Linked DNA regions of Teredinibacter turnerae T7901. The protein of the gene in region 2 interacts with the protein of the main gene of each other region in a pairwise test. Links are inferred from orthologs where the notes say so. Each region holds a gene or a part of one and is shown on either strand. Other genes may lie near its edges.

The links.
Region 1: the proteins of aceE (region 2) and groL interact in binary tests that used the Escherichia coli proteins (3 or more experiments, as listed by UniProt). The link is inferred for Teredinibacter turnerae T7901 from one-to-one orthologs.

The regions. Positions count from the first base shown.
Region 1 is NC_012997.1:3,373,998-3,380,651, reverse strand. What follows is about bases 2,317-5,206. They hold groL (chaperonin GroEL), read left to right. Parts: upstream 2,317-2,886; coding sequence 2,887-4,527; downstream 4,528-5,206. Other genes in these bases: TERTU_RS13365 (Fe-Mn family superoxide dismutase), read left to right, coding at 4,784-5,206; groES (co-chaperone GroES), read left to right, coding at 2,534-2,824; TERTU_RS13380 (FxsA family protein), read left to right, coding at 2,317-2,340. In the rest of the region: TERTU_RS13390 (histidine kinase), read left to right, coding at 1-129; TERTU_RS13385 (AmpG family muropeptide MFS transporter), read right to left, coding at 486-1,772; more of TERTU_RS13380, read left to right, coding at 1,903-2,316; more of TERTU_RS13365, read left to right, coding at 5,207-5,365; TERTU_RS13355 (hypothetical protein), read left to right, coding at 5,736-6,497; TERTU_RS13350 (fumarate hydratase), read left to right, coding at 6,609-6,654.
Region 2 is NC_012997.1:1,072,475-1,079,465, reverse strand. What follows is about bases 3,714-6,940. They hold aceE (pyruvate dehydrogenase (acetyl-transferring), homodimeric type), read right to left. Parts: upstream 6,569-6,940; coding sequence 3,914-6,568; downstream 3,714-3,913. Other genes in these bases: aceF (dihydrolipoyllysine-residue acetyltransferase), read right to left, coding at 3,714-3,899. Also shown: TERTU_RS04565 (hypothetical protein), read left to right, coding at 22-1,398; TERTU_RS04560 (DUF4124 domain-containing protein), read left to right, coding at 1,404-1,814; more of aceF, read right to left, coding at 1,950-3,713. UniProt on the Escherichia coli protein: Component of the pyruvate dehydrogenase (PDH) complex, that catalyzes the overall conversion of pyruvate to acetyl-CoA and CO(2).

The DNA.
Region 1 (6,654 bases), 2.3 Mb from region 2 along the record:
TTGGTGGACGACAGCATGACACAAACTGATGAGGTGACGCGCAAAGAGCTGAATCTTCTCACAAGTCTGTACACTCGAACGCTCTGGCTTTGGTTAGCTGCCGCTGCAGTGTTAATTATTGTGGTTTAAAACAGCTCGTCTAATACCGGGATGGCTGTGTTTGTCGTGTGTTGATTGTTGAAATCAGGCGTTGTTAGTTAGTGACTAATAACGCCTTAGCCCTTTTAGATAGACTGTTTGGCGTCATAAATTCTATATTTGGCGCCGTTGATTCCATTTCGGTTTTGTGACTTATAGCAAAGCGCTTGACCTGGTAAATTCATCGTCCTATGATGGGAACACTTACCGGTCGGCTGTATGTATATACAGTTCTCCCCGAAATGCACGGATGCGGCCATAGTACCCTTGAGGCACCGATTTGGTGCCTACCCCTTGAGCTGATAGCTGCGCCGGCCGGTAAGATTCCCCCTCAAGTTGTTCTTTTGCTATTCCCTATTGCGCTTTTTATACACAACTATGGCCAATAACACGGCCGGTATCCCCATGATTGCCGCATACCCGAAAAATCCGGCGTAGCCGATATGGTCCACTACGACGCCCGAGAATCCGCTTTGAAACTTGCCAGGCAGAGTCATGAGGGAGGAAAACAGTGCTGATTGTGTGGCCGTATAAGCGCGATTGGTTAGCGACGCGATATAGGCGATAAAGCCTGTCGCTGCCAAGCCTCCGCTGAGGTTGTCTGCACTTATTGCCGCGATAAGCCATGGCAGTTCCGGGCCGGTGTAGGCTAGCTGAACGAACAGCAGATTGGTGCTCGCCACCAGTATTGCGCCTGCGATCAGGGTGCGATGCACGCCGTAACGCGCGACACACAAGCCGCCGACAAACCCGCCCACAATGGTCATGATGAACCCGAACAGCTTGCTCACGCTGGCGATTTCGGTTTTGCTGAAGCCTAGATCCAGGTAGAAGGGGTTGGCCATAATCCCCATCGTTATATCGCTCAATCGGTATAGCCCAATAAACGCAAGAATCAGGATAGCGAACTGGCCGTTACGCTTAAAAAAGTCAACAAATGGGGCAACTACCGTTTCGTATAGCCATTCGCGGGTAAATAGTGTCAGAGGATTACCCGTGCGTTCGGCCGGCACCGGCTCTGCGATCGTCAGTGACACGAGCATAGCCCCAAACATGAGAGCAGCCATGGAGGTATAGGCCGCAGCCCAGGTACTGGTATCGGCAATCAGAAGGCTGCCAGCCCCTGCGACGAGCAGCGCGAGCCGGTAACCGAGTATATAAGTTGCTGCCATAGCGCCCTGATATTCTTCACTCGCGCTTTCGATTCGGTAAGCGTCTATGACGATGTCCTGCGTGGCGGATGCAAAGGCGATGAGCACTGCGCAGAGCGCAACCATAACCAGGTGTTGTTCCGGGTCGCTTGCGGCCATTAATAGCAGACCGATGGTGATAACGCCCTGGGCGAGCAGAAGCCAGCTGCGTCGCTTACCAAGCCAGCGAGATAAAAATGGCAGCGGCAAATGATCGACCACCGGTGCCCACAGCACTTTTACGGAGTAGGTAATACCCACCCAGCCAAAAAATCCGATTGCAGAACGACTCACCTCCGCGTCTCTCAGCCAGGCGCTCAGTGTCGAAAAAACCAGCAGGTAGGGAAGTCCGGCGGAGAATCCCAGTAGCAGTAGGGTGATCACTGGGCGGTGGGTGTAGAGCTTGAGTGCCCCCATCCAGGAGCGGTGAGTCTGTTTGTCCAAAAGGTTGTCCAATAAGCGGTATCAGGAAGTCAGAACACTACGCATATTTAACGCCTTGCGCCAGCCCCCTTGTTATTCCCGGGTTAGGCCTCACCTTTGTTTGTCTTAGCTTTTTATTTTTGGAGCCGTCGTGAGAATTTTCACTCTGTTGTTTATAGCCGTACCTATTCTTGAGATGTGGCTGTTGATAAAGGTCGGTAGTTTAATCGGGGCTCTACCAACAATTGGCCTGGTTTTTTTGACTGCTATGCTGGGCCTCGCGCTGTTGCGGCAGCAGGGTATTCAAACATTGTTTCGCGCACAGCAAAGGATGCAACACGGTGAGTTGCCCGCTTCAGAAATGGTTGAGGGTATTTTCCTCGCGGTCGGTGGCGCTCTGTTGCTTACCCCGGGATTCTTCACGGATGCAGTCGGCTTTTGCTGCCTGCTGCCGGGTGTACGCCAGGTAATTTTGGGTTGGGCGTTAAAGAATGCGGTATTTGGCAAAGTAAACGTTCGTTCAGATGGCCCCCACAGAGCTGGCGAGTCACATACCACCATAGATGGCGACTACAAGCGCGAAGACTAACCCGGCTTAACCCTGGGCGGTGTAAATTTATGCTTAATTTTTAAAAATGGGTGTTGAAATCATAAAAACGGTACCCATCTTGGGGAACACGAAGGCTTTTGTGCCCCTGAGCTAACTCGGTGGCACGCTAAAACAATGCCCCTCAACCGGGCATAAAAGTGTTGATATAACGTGAAATCTGGAGAAATCATCAATGAATATTCGTCCTTTACACGATCGTGTTGTGGTTCGCCGCAAGGAAGAAGAAGAAAAATCTGCTGGTGGCATCGTTTTGCCTGGTTCGGCTAAAGAAAAGCCAAACCAAGGTGAAGTCGTAGCCGTTGGTTCCGGCCGCGTTTTGGACAACGGTGAGACTCGCCCTGTAGACGTAAAAGTGGGTGACACTGTGGTGTTCGGCAAGTATGCCGGTAGCGACACTATCGAGATTAACGGCGAAGAGCTGGTAATCCTCAGTGAGAGCGACATCAAAGCGATTATCGAGTAAGTCGCGCTTCAACACTGTAACTGTTAACGATCAATATTCTAGCTAGTTAAGGAATCATTACTATGGCTGCTAAAGACGTAAAATTTGGTGATGACGCCCGCCAGAAAATGCTGGTAGGTGTAAATGTTTTGGCCGATGCGGTAAAAACCACGCTTGGCCCTAAAGGTCGCAACGTAGTTCTCGACAAAGCTTTCGGCGCTCCAACCGTAACTAAAGACGGTGTTTCTGTTGCAAAAGAAATCGAGCTGAAAGACAAGTTCGAAAATATGGGTGCGCAGATGGTTAAAGAAGTTGCTTCTAAAGCCTCTGACGATGCCGGTGACGGTACCACTACAGCAACTGTTCTGGCGCAAGCCATTGTGAACGAAGGCCTCAAGTCTGTTGCTGCTGGCATGAACCCTATGGACCTGAAGCGCGGTATCGACAAAGCCGTTGCTGCTGCTGTTGAATTTGTAAAATCTTCTGCCCAGCCATGTGAAGACAGCAAGTCTATTGCACAGGTAGGCACTATTTCAGCCAACAGCGATTCTCACATTGGTGACATCATCGCTGAAGCGATGGAAAAAGTTGGCAAAGAGGGTGTTATCACAGTTGAAGAAGGCAGCGGTCTGGAAAACGAACTGGACGTTGTTGAAGGTATGCAGTTCGATCGCGGTTACCTGTCTCCATACTTCATTACCAATCAGGATAATATGAGCGTTGAGCACGAGAGCCCATTCATCCTGTTGGTTGATAAAAAAATCTCCAACATTCGCGAGCTTCTGCCAGTTTTGGAAGCGGTTGCGAAAGCGGGCAAGCCTCTGGTTATCGTTGCAGAAGACGTTGAAGGTGAAGCGCTGGCGACTCTGGTTGTTAACAACATGCGTGGCATTGTTAAAGTTGCAGCATGTAAAGCGCCAGGTTTCGGCGATCGTCGTAAAGCCATGCTGCAAGACATTGCGATTCTGACCGGCGGTACTGTTATTTCCGAAGAAGTTGGTCTGGACCTGGAAAGCGCAACCTTGGAGCATCTTGGCCAAGCCAAGCGTTTCACCATGTCTAAAGAGAACAGTGTCATCGTTGACGGTGCCGGTTCTGCAGACGACATCAAAGCGCGCGTTAACCAGATTCGCAAGCAAATCGAAGAAACCAGCTCTGAGTACGATGCTGAAAAACTGCAAGAACGTGTGGCGAAACTGGCCGGCGGTGTAGCAGTCATTAAAGTCGGTGCCGCTACTGAAGTTGAAATGAAAGAGAAGAAAGCCCGTGTCGAAGATGCTCTGCATGCAACTCGTGCGGCAGTTGAAGAAGGTGTTGTGCCTGGCGGTGGTGTTTCTCTGATGCGCGCTGTTGCTGCTATTGCAGATCTGCAGGGCGAAAACGAAGATCAAACCGCTGGTGTAGCTATCGCGCGTCGTGCGATGGAAGCACCACTGCGTCAGATCGTGACTAACGCTGGCGAAGAAGCTTCTGTAGTTGCCGAAAAAGTTCGCGGCGGCGAAGGTAACTTCGGTTACAACGCTGGTTCAGGCGTATACGGCGACATGCTGGAAATGGGTATTCTCGACCCTGCGAAAGTGACTCGTACTGCGCTGCAGGCGGCGGGCTCCATCGCTGGTTTGATGATCACCACCGAAGCAATGGTTGCGGACAAGCCAGAAGACAAAGCCGGTCCAGCAGTCCCAGATATGGGCGGCATGGGTGGCATGGGTGGCATGATGTAAGCTACGGCTTCATCAGAATTCATCCAAGCTACAAAAGAACGGCCCCCTTGGGGCCGTTTCTTTATGATCGATAAAATCTGGCTACACTGTCGATCAATTACGCTCCTACCCGTGGAGCGTTGAATTTAAGTAAAATCGGGCCGTCTAAGATATTTAACGTGTGGCGGGGTGTTCATCCACCTTCATTGTTCGTGCGTACTCAATCATGGCGTAGATATTGCGCTGTATCAGGACCCAATCCAAGAGGAAAGCAATTATGGCATTTGAATTACCAGAACTTCCCTACGAGCGCGGTGCGCTTGCTCCGCATATTTCCGAAGAAACCCTCGATTTTCACTACGGTAAGCATCACAAAACCTACGTTGATAAATTAAACGGTCTGGTTCCTGGCACAGAATTCGAAGGTAAGACACTCGAAGAAGTTGTAAAAACGTCAAGCGGTGGTGTGTTCAACAATGCTGCGCAGATCTGGAACCACTCGTTCTACTGGAACTGCTTGAGCCCCAACGGTGGCGGTGAGCCGACTGGAGCCATTGCCGACGCAATTAATTCCGCGTTTGGCTCATTTGCAGACTTTAAAGAGAAGTTCACCACTTCTGCGATCAACAACTTTGGTTCAAGCTGGACTTGGTTGGTCAAGAAAGCGGATGGCAGCGTAGAAATTGTTAACACCTCAAATGCCGCGACGCCACTGACTGACGATACTCTGACGCCTCTGTTGACTGTGGATTTGTGGGAGCATGCGTACTACATCGACTACCGCAATGCGCGCCCCTCGTATATGGACGCATTCTGGAACCTGGTGAACTGGGATTTTGTGAACGCAAATTTCGCATAATTTCAGCTAGCGAAGTACACCAACAAAGCACGCGTAAGCGTGCTTTGTTGGTTTTGGAACCGCAAAAATCCGCAGAACCAGCTTTTGTGTACGCTGAATGTGCCGTTGTTCGAACAAACCTGCTTGTTTGGCTGTCAACAACACTACGCAGTAGCGTATTCCCCTGGCACCGAGTGAAGAGCAGCGAATTATCGAGCGGCCACTGCTCGATGCAGATGCGAAGTAAATCGCTGTTTGCGTAACAGTGAACTTCATTGCTTTGTGTGGTTTCACTGCTAACTCGTTGAAACTGCTAGAATAGCGTGATAATTGTTAATGCGTCAGTTTACGATTGGCGCACCTGGTTTTTAAATTCAATTTGCTGACTTTTATGACTGAAAGAAAAGAACCCACGATTAGTGCCATTCGCCCTGACCCCGATGAAATTGCCCGCCGTCAACGCCCGTCATCCGGCGCGAACCGCGCAGTAAAAAGCGATACGCGAGCTGCGGTACCTGCGCAGCCCTCATCGTCGAAGCCCAGCGGTGGTGGGGTATCTATCGTCGGCGTCATTGCCCTGTTAATTGCGTTTGTCGCTTTGGGCGGGGTTGCTTATATGTATCAACAGAACCAGCTGTTGATGGCACAACTGGGCTCGGCAGATAGCCGGATTGTCGATTTGGAAAAGCAGTTGGAGATGACTGGCGACGAGTCAACCGCATCCATGGCGGCAGTTCAGGCTAAGCTAAAATGGGCCGACTCGGAGATCCGCAAACTTTGGGGCGTGTCTTACGATACCAACCGGAAAGCGATTGCAGCCAACACCGACAAGATTGCAGCACTTACAAAATCCGCCGGTTCAGTGGACAGCAAAATTGCAACAGCCCTGAAAGGGCCAAAGGCTGATATCAAGCTAATTAACGATCTTATCGAAGGCCAGCAATCTGCGATTTCCTCAGTGGAAACGCGCGCATCGCAGGGGGTGGCTCAGGTCCAGGCATTGACCGATACGATGCGCAAACTGGAAAAAAGCGAGGCAGCGCTACAATCTCGGATTAAAACCAACGAGGAAGCCATCGAAGCCATTGATGCTTTCCGTCGAACCGTGAACCAACAACTGTTGCAGTTGCGCGCTGGGTCGACGGCACCCTAAGCCGCTATTGGGTCTTTAACTTGATCCAAACCTGCGGCGCGTGACGCTCGCTGGGCTAAAATGCCCAGCACTCCATTTCTACGCATACCACCAATCAACGTTGGAATTGTTATGACTACCATCATTCGTCAGCAAGATATTATTGATAGCGTTGCCG
Region 2 (6,991 bases):
GAAATCCTGTAGGTAATCGCCGTGACGACACCAGTTGTAGCCCCCAAATCCATTGATCCCCGCTCCATCTTCATCGGTGTGGTATACACCCTTTTGGTACTCGGATATCTCTTCCGCGCGTATTACATCATCGAACACGATCCCGCCCGCCATATATGGAGCGACCCCCAGCGTCACTGGGAGCAAGGTACCGATGTGCTCAGAGACGACCCAATGACGCTGACCGACCCGGTGATGTACCAGCTGTATATCAGCGCTATCGGCAAGCTAACCTACGGCGATCATGGATTGGTCGGTTTTTATACAATTCTGCTCGCGTTTGCGATGCCCTGGCTGTGGTACCGGTTTTTTCGTGAACTGCAACCCTCCAAAGACATCGCACTGGTTGGCTGGGTGGCCATTACCTGGTTGCCTTCGTGGCTGAGCATCTACGGCTACTACATGCAAGAAACGCTGATGCTGCCACTCATGGGCGGCGCGCTCTGGGCCACCTGGCGCTCGATGCGCAAACAGACAGTAAATGCATTCGTACTCATGGTGTTTATCTGGATTATTGCGGGCCTGACCCGCGGCGTTTGTATCCCTATGGCAGCGGTCGCGGCTTCCTGGCTTTGGTTCAGCCAACCGCAGAAAATGACCAAGGCGGTCTACTCGCTTGTACTGCTAGGCTTGATTCTTGGCCCGCTCAGCTACCGCAGCTATCAAAAAATGGGGCTTATCGCACCTCACGGGGTAGGCCAAATGAATATGATCTACGCTAAATCCGGCAAGAAGGAAATTCAGATCAAGTACTCCCGCCAGGGTGCTGTCTGGTATTACGGCTACGGCTCGCCATCTACCGGCACGCGTCCTCTGGCTCCGCTCAGTGACTGGCACACCGCGCGTACCGGGAAGGTGGTTGTCGACATCAATATCGACAATGGCAGCAAAGACTGGGAAACCTACTTTGAACGCAATAGTCTGAGTTTTCAGAAGTACATGTGGCTGGTGAGCGAGAATCTGATTTTTTTGATGCTTGATCCATCCTGGCCCGACTCCAATCTCGACTACGGGCTGGGCTTTGTGAACTACCACTCACGCTGGATATGGTTACCCCTGGGCCTGCTGACGGTAGCACTCACACTCTACACATGGCGAAAAAACAAACATCAATTTCAGGGCCACCAGTGGTTATTGGCAGCGATATTTACCGCCTGGTTTGTGGTGCAGGGGTTCGTCCCCGTGTCGGTAAACGAAGGCCGTTACAGAAAACCGTATGAGGGACTGATAATCGCGCAGCTCGTATTACTTGCTGCCTACAGCCGCCGTTTGAACGGCGGCCGTCTCGAGCGCGCGAGCAGCCAGAATATGTCACCTGCTGCGGAAATCGCGCTCAATGAGGACAATCCCAAGGAGTAATACTAATGAAACGGCAGTACTGGGCACTCGGGCTCGCCCTCGCGTTAAGTAACGTGGATGTATCGCAATCCTATGCTGATGCAGTGAAATGGGTTGACGAGAAAGGTCGTGTGCATTTCGGCGATCGGCCACCCGCAAATACCGCCGTCGAAACAGAAATCGTTGAGCTCAAAGAAGCCCCTAAACTCGGCTTAACCAGCGAAGAGCTCAACGAACAGCGCAAGCGCGTTAACGATTATCGCGCGGAGCTGCGCCGCCAGGAAGTGGAGCGAGAGCAGGCATCGCGACTTCCGCGAACCGATGAACACAAACCGGCAACAACACCACCAACCAGAGAAGAGTGCGCCATGCTACACCCGAACAAAACGAAAGATCGCGTCGAGTGTTTTCGCGAGGCTGAGCAGGACATGCACTAACCTAGGAAAGACATCGGCGTAGGAGAGACACCGGGGTCACTTAGACACAGCACACCCACCATCCAGTCAATATAAAAAAACCCCCAGAGCGCTAACTCTGGGGGTTTTATTTTTTGCCCTGCTTATGCTGCAAGCTTAGAGCAGAAAACGACGCAAGTCGCCCAACACTGACGTCAGCTTGGTCATGAAGCGACCCGCATCTGCACCGTTAATAGCTCGGTGGTCGTAGGAGAGGCACAGCGGCAACATCTGCCGCGGAATAAAGGTTTTGCCGTCCCACACAGGCTGAATAGAGGCCTTAGATACGCCAAGAATCGCGACTTCTGGCGCATTCACTATGGGAGTAAAACCGGTACCGCCAATCGGACCGAGGCTGGAGATGGTGAAACATCCGCCCTGCATATCACGCGGCAACAGCTTGCCATCACGCGCTTTCAACGCCAACTCTACCGATTCTTTTGCCAGTTGGAACAAACCTTTTTTGTTCACATCGCGAATCACCGGCACCATTAACCCGTTAGGTGTGTCCACCGCAATCCCAATGTGCACATATTTTTTCTGAACCAAGTGCTCACCGTCAGAGTGCAGTGAAACATTAAACGCAGGCTCAGCTTCCAGGGCCGCAGCACAGGCTTTCAACAGGAAAGGCAATGGCGTCAACTTAACACCGGCTTTTTCTGCATCCGCCTTCACACTCTTGCGGAATTCCTCCAGCTCAGTGATATCGGCATCGTCAAACTGAGTGACGTGAGGCACGTTCAACCAGTTGCGAGACATATTCGCCGCAGTCACTTTTTTGATTTTGCTCATTTTCAGCATTTCTATTTCGCCGAACTGAGAAAAATCGACCGCCGGTACCGCGGGTATACCCGCGCCACCGGTAGCTGCAGCTGCCGCAGGCGCTTCCTTGTGGTGCTTGAGCGCGTTTTTAACGTAGCTGTTTACGTCATCTTTGGTGATACGCTTACGGGGGCCAGTCGCCACAACCTTAGTCAGGTCCACGCCCAATTCACGCGCCAAATGACGCACCGCAGGGCCCGCGTATACATTGGCACCGGTGAGTTTAGCTTCCGGAGCGGGAGCTTTTTTACTCTTAGCCGGCGCTGCTGCTGCGGGCGTGCTCGGGCTCGACGATGCCGCAGGAGCAGGTGCAGATGACGCGACCTGACCAGCGACTTCCAGCTTCAGCATCGGAACGCCTTTAGACGCCTTATCGCCCTCTTTCAACAGTACCTCAACAACCTTCCCTGACGCCGGCGAGGGCACTTCCATAGACGCTTTATCGCTCTCGAGAACGATTACGGAATCACCTTCAGATATCTCATCGCCTGCAGAAACACAGACTTCAATAACATCCACCTTTTCCGCACCACCAATGTCAGGCACAGCAACCTCCTGTACACCGCCCGGCTGAGCCTGAGCCGCAGGGGTCGCAGGAGAGGGTTCAGCTGCTGCAGGCGCCGCTGCCTTCTGAGCTTCTTCGGCAGGGGCGCTGTCGCTTGCTGCCGGCGCGCTGCCAGCAACTTGCAACACCAGTACAGCGTCACCCATCGAAACTTTGTCGCCCTCTTTAATAGAGATGCTGACGACTTTACCGCTGGCTGGCGCTGGTATTTCCATGGACGCTTTATCGCTCTCCAGAACGATCATTGAATCGCCCTCGGAAATTTCATCGCCAACAGAAACACAAACTTCGATGACATCCACACCTTCTGCACCACCGATATCCGGCACAGTCACCGGCATCTCGGCGGATTCGCTTGACGCTGCAGGGGCGGAGGCTGGCTCACTCTTGGCTTCCGGCTCCGCGCTTGCAGCCGGTTCAGCGGCAGGTTCGTCAGCAGCGCCTTCGACCTCCACTTCAAGAATGCTGTCGCCTTCTGAAACTGTATCGCCCTCTTTAACAAGCAGTTGGGTGATTTTTCCCGCAACCGGAGCAGGAATATCCATCGACGCTTTATCTGATTCCAGCACGATAAGAGAGTCTTCTGCAGCCACAACGTCGCCAACAGCAACGCAGACTTCGATCACATCAACGTTCTCAGCCCCGCCAATATCGGGTACTGGGATAGTTTGCTTAGCCACTCAGTTACTCTCCTCTAGCAAATAGTCGGGTCAGTTTTTTCTGCATTGATGCCGTATTTTTTCATTGCATCACTCACCACAGACAGCTCGATTTTTTTCTCGTCAGCCAGCGCTTTCAATGCCGCACAGGCCACGTAGTAGCGGTCTACTTCGAAGAAGCTGCGCAGTTTTTTGCGGGTGTCCGAACGGCCAAAACCATCGGTACCCAGCACGACATACTGGCCTGGAACATAGGCCCGCAACTGCTCAGTGTAGCTCTTCATGTAGTCCGTCGAGATAACGAAAGGACCTTCGCTCTCTTCCAGTTGCGCGGTGAGGTACGCTTTCTTGGGCTCCTCACTTGGATGCATGCGGTTCCAGCGGTCAGTGCGCTGACCATCACGCGCCAGTTCGTTAACGCTGGTAACGCTCCAGATGTCGGACTCTACACCCCAATCATCGCGCAGCAACTCAGCTGCAGCTTCCACCTCACGCAAAATGGTACCGGCACCCATCAACTGTACGCGCTTCTTCTTAACGGCCTTTTTACCGTCTTTCAGCTTGTAGATACCTTTGATGATGCCCTCTTCTGCCCCTAACGGCATATCCGGGTGCGCGTAGTTCTCGTTCATGGTGGTGAGGTAGTAGAAGACATTTTCTTTGTCGACATACATACGCTTCAAACCATCCTGAATGATCACTGCAAGCTCATAGGCATAGGTAGGATCGTAGCTGCGGCAGTTTGGAATGGTGTTCGCCATTAAATGGCTGTGACCGTCCTGGTGCTGCAGGCCTTCGCCATTCAGCGTGGTACGACCCGCGGTGGCGCCAATCAGAAAGCCACGCGCCTGAATGTCACCGGCCAGCCACGCCAGATCACCAATACGCTGGAAGCCGAACATGGAGTAGTAAACATAGAACGGCACCATAGGTACACGGTAAGTGCTGTAGGCTGTTGCCGCAGTGATCCACGCAGACATTGCACCAGCTTCGTTAATACCTTCTTCGAGGATCTGGCCTTTTTTGTCTTCTTTGTAGTACATGATCTGATCGTGATCATGCGGGGTGTAGTGCTGCCCTTCAGATGAGTAGATACCCAGCTGACGGAACATGCCTTCCATACCAAAAGTACGCGCTTCGTCAGGCACGATAGGCACAACCTGCTTGCCCATGTTTTTGTCTTTCACCAGCGTGGAGATAAAACGGACAAACGCCATAGTAGAGGAAATTTCGCGTTCCCCGGTGCTTTTCAACAGACCTTTAAAGGTATCCAGGCTGGGGATTTCCATCGATTCGAAATCGGCCACACGCGACGGCAGGTAACCCTGCAATGCCTCACGGCGCTTGCGCATGTAGACCATTTCTGGCGAATCCGGCGCAGGTCGATAGTAAGGCACAGATTTCAGATCGTCATCGGAAACAGGAATACCGAAGCGGTCGCGGAAATTCTTCAGGCTTTCAACGTCCAGCTTTTTGACCGAGTGCGCGACGTTGGCTGATTCACCCGAAGCACCCAGGCCGTAGCCTTTTACAGTGTGGGCCAGAATAACTGTCGGCTGCCCCTTGTGAGACACAGCTTCTGAATACGCTGCATACACTTTCTGCGGATCGTGGCCACCACGGTTGAGCTGGAAAATCTCGTCGTCGCTCATATCTGCGACCAGTTCCAGCAACTCGGGGTATTTACCAAAGAAGTGTTCGCGGGTGTAGGCGCCACCGTTGGCTTTGTAGTTCTGCAGTTCGCCGTCGAGCACTTCGTTCATGCGCTTCTGCAACAAACCAGTTTTGTCTTTCTCGAGCAGGCGGTCCCAACCGGAACCCCAAACCACTTTGATGACATTCCAACCTGCGCCGCGGAATACGCCTTCCAGCTCTTGAATAATCTTGCCGTTACCCCGCACAGGACCATCCAAACGCTGAAGGTTACAGTTGATCACGAAGATCAAATTCTCCAGCTGTTCGCGACCTGCCATGGAGATAGCGCCGAGGGATTCCGGCTCATCACACTCACCATCGCCCAGGAATGCCCACACTTTGCGGTCACCGCGTGGACACAAACCACGAGCGGACATGTAACGCATCACATGCGCCTGATAAATAGCTTGAATAGGACCCAGTCCCATAGAGACGGTCGGGAACTGCCAGTAGTCTGGCATCAGCCAGGGGTGCGGATAGGAAGACAAGCCGTTGCCGTCCACTTCGCGACGGAAGTTATCCAGTTGGTCTTCAGACAAACGACCCTCGAGGTAAGAGCGCGCGTAAATGCCGGGGGAAATGTGACCTTGGAAATACACCAGGTCACCGCGTTGTTCACCGTCATCGCCACGGAAAAAGTGGTTAAAACCCACTTCGTACAGGGTCGCAGAGGACGAGAATGAGGAGATATGACCACCCAAACCTTCGTCGTTATCATTCGCGCGCATAACCATTGCAATCGCGTTCCAGCGCACCAGGGAGCGGATTTTTCGCTCCATGTGCTCGTCACCGGGTGAACGTTTTTCATCGCGAACAGCAATGGTATTTGCGTAAGGCGTCGTGATCGCCGACGGCAGACGAACGCCAGAGTGGATTGCACTGTTTGCCAGTTGTACCAACAGGTATGAAGCGCGATCCGCGCCGCTGTGGCGTATAACCGATTCCAGTGCTTCTAACCACTCCTGGGTTTCGAGAGCATCAGTATCCTCAAGCATTAAAGCCTCCTGATTCATGACTGTGTTATGCACAGTTTTTTTAAGATAGCGTGTCGCCGCGAATGGCTACTCTGTTTTAGCATTCATCCGCTGATTAATTCTTCGCAGTGGAAATTTTGGGTTGAGAGTTTTTTTGAATTGCCCCTTTTTGCCTGGCTTTGAATTCCGGCGAGACTTACCCTGGGTGGCGCGATAGCTGTACCTGATCGGACCAGCCGCTGAAAGTGCGACTGAAAACCGGCGCCAGAGAAATCCTTTAACCAAGCGACCAACCGGCTAGAAAACAACCATCTCTGTGCGCTTGCCAGCGTATCGCTAAACACTGTTTGGCTGTACATTCATCGTGAATTTCACAGGCAAGGCACCACAAAAAACATTAACCCGAGACTAGCGAATTTTCAGGTGTCACGATTCTACACACAT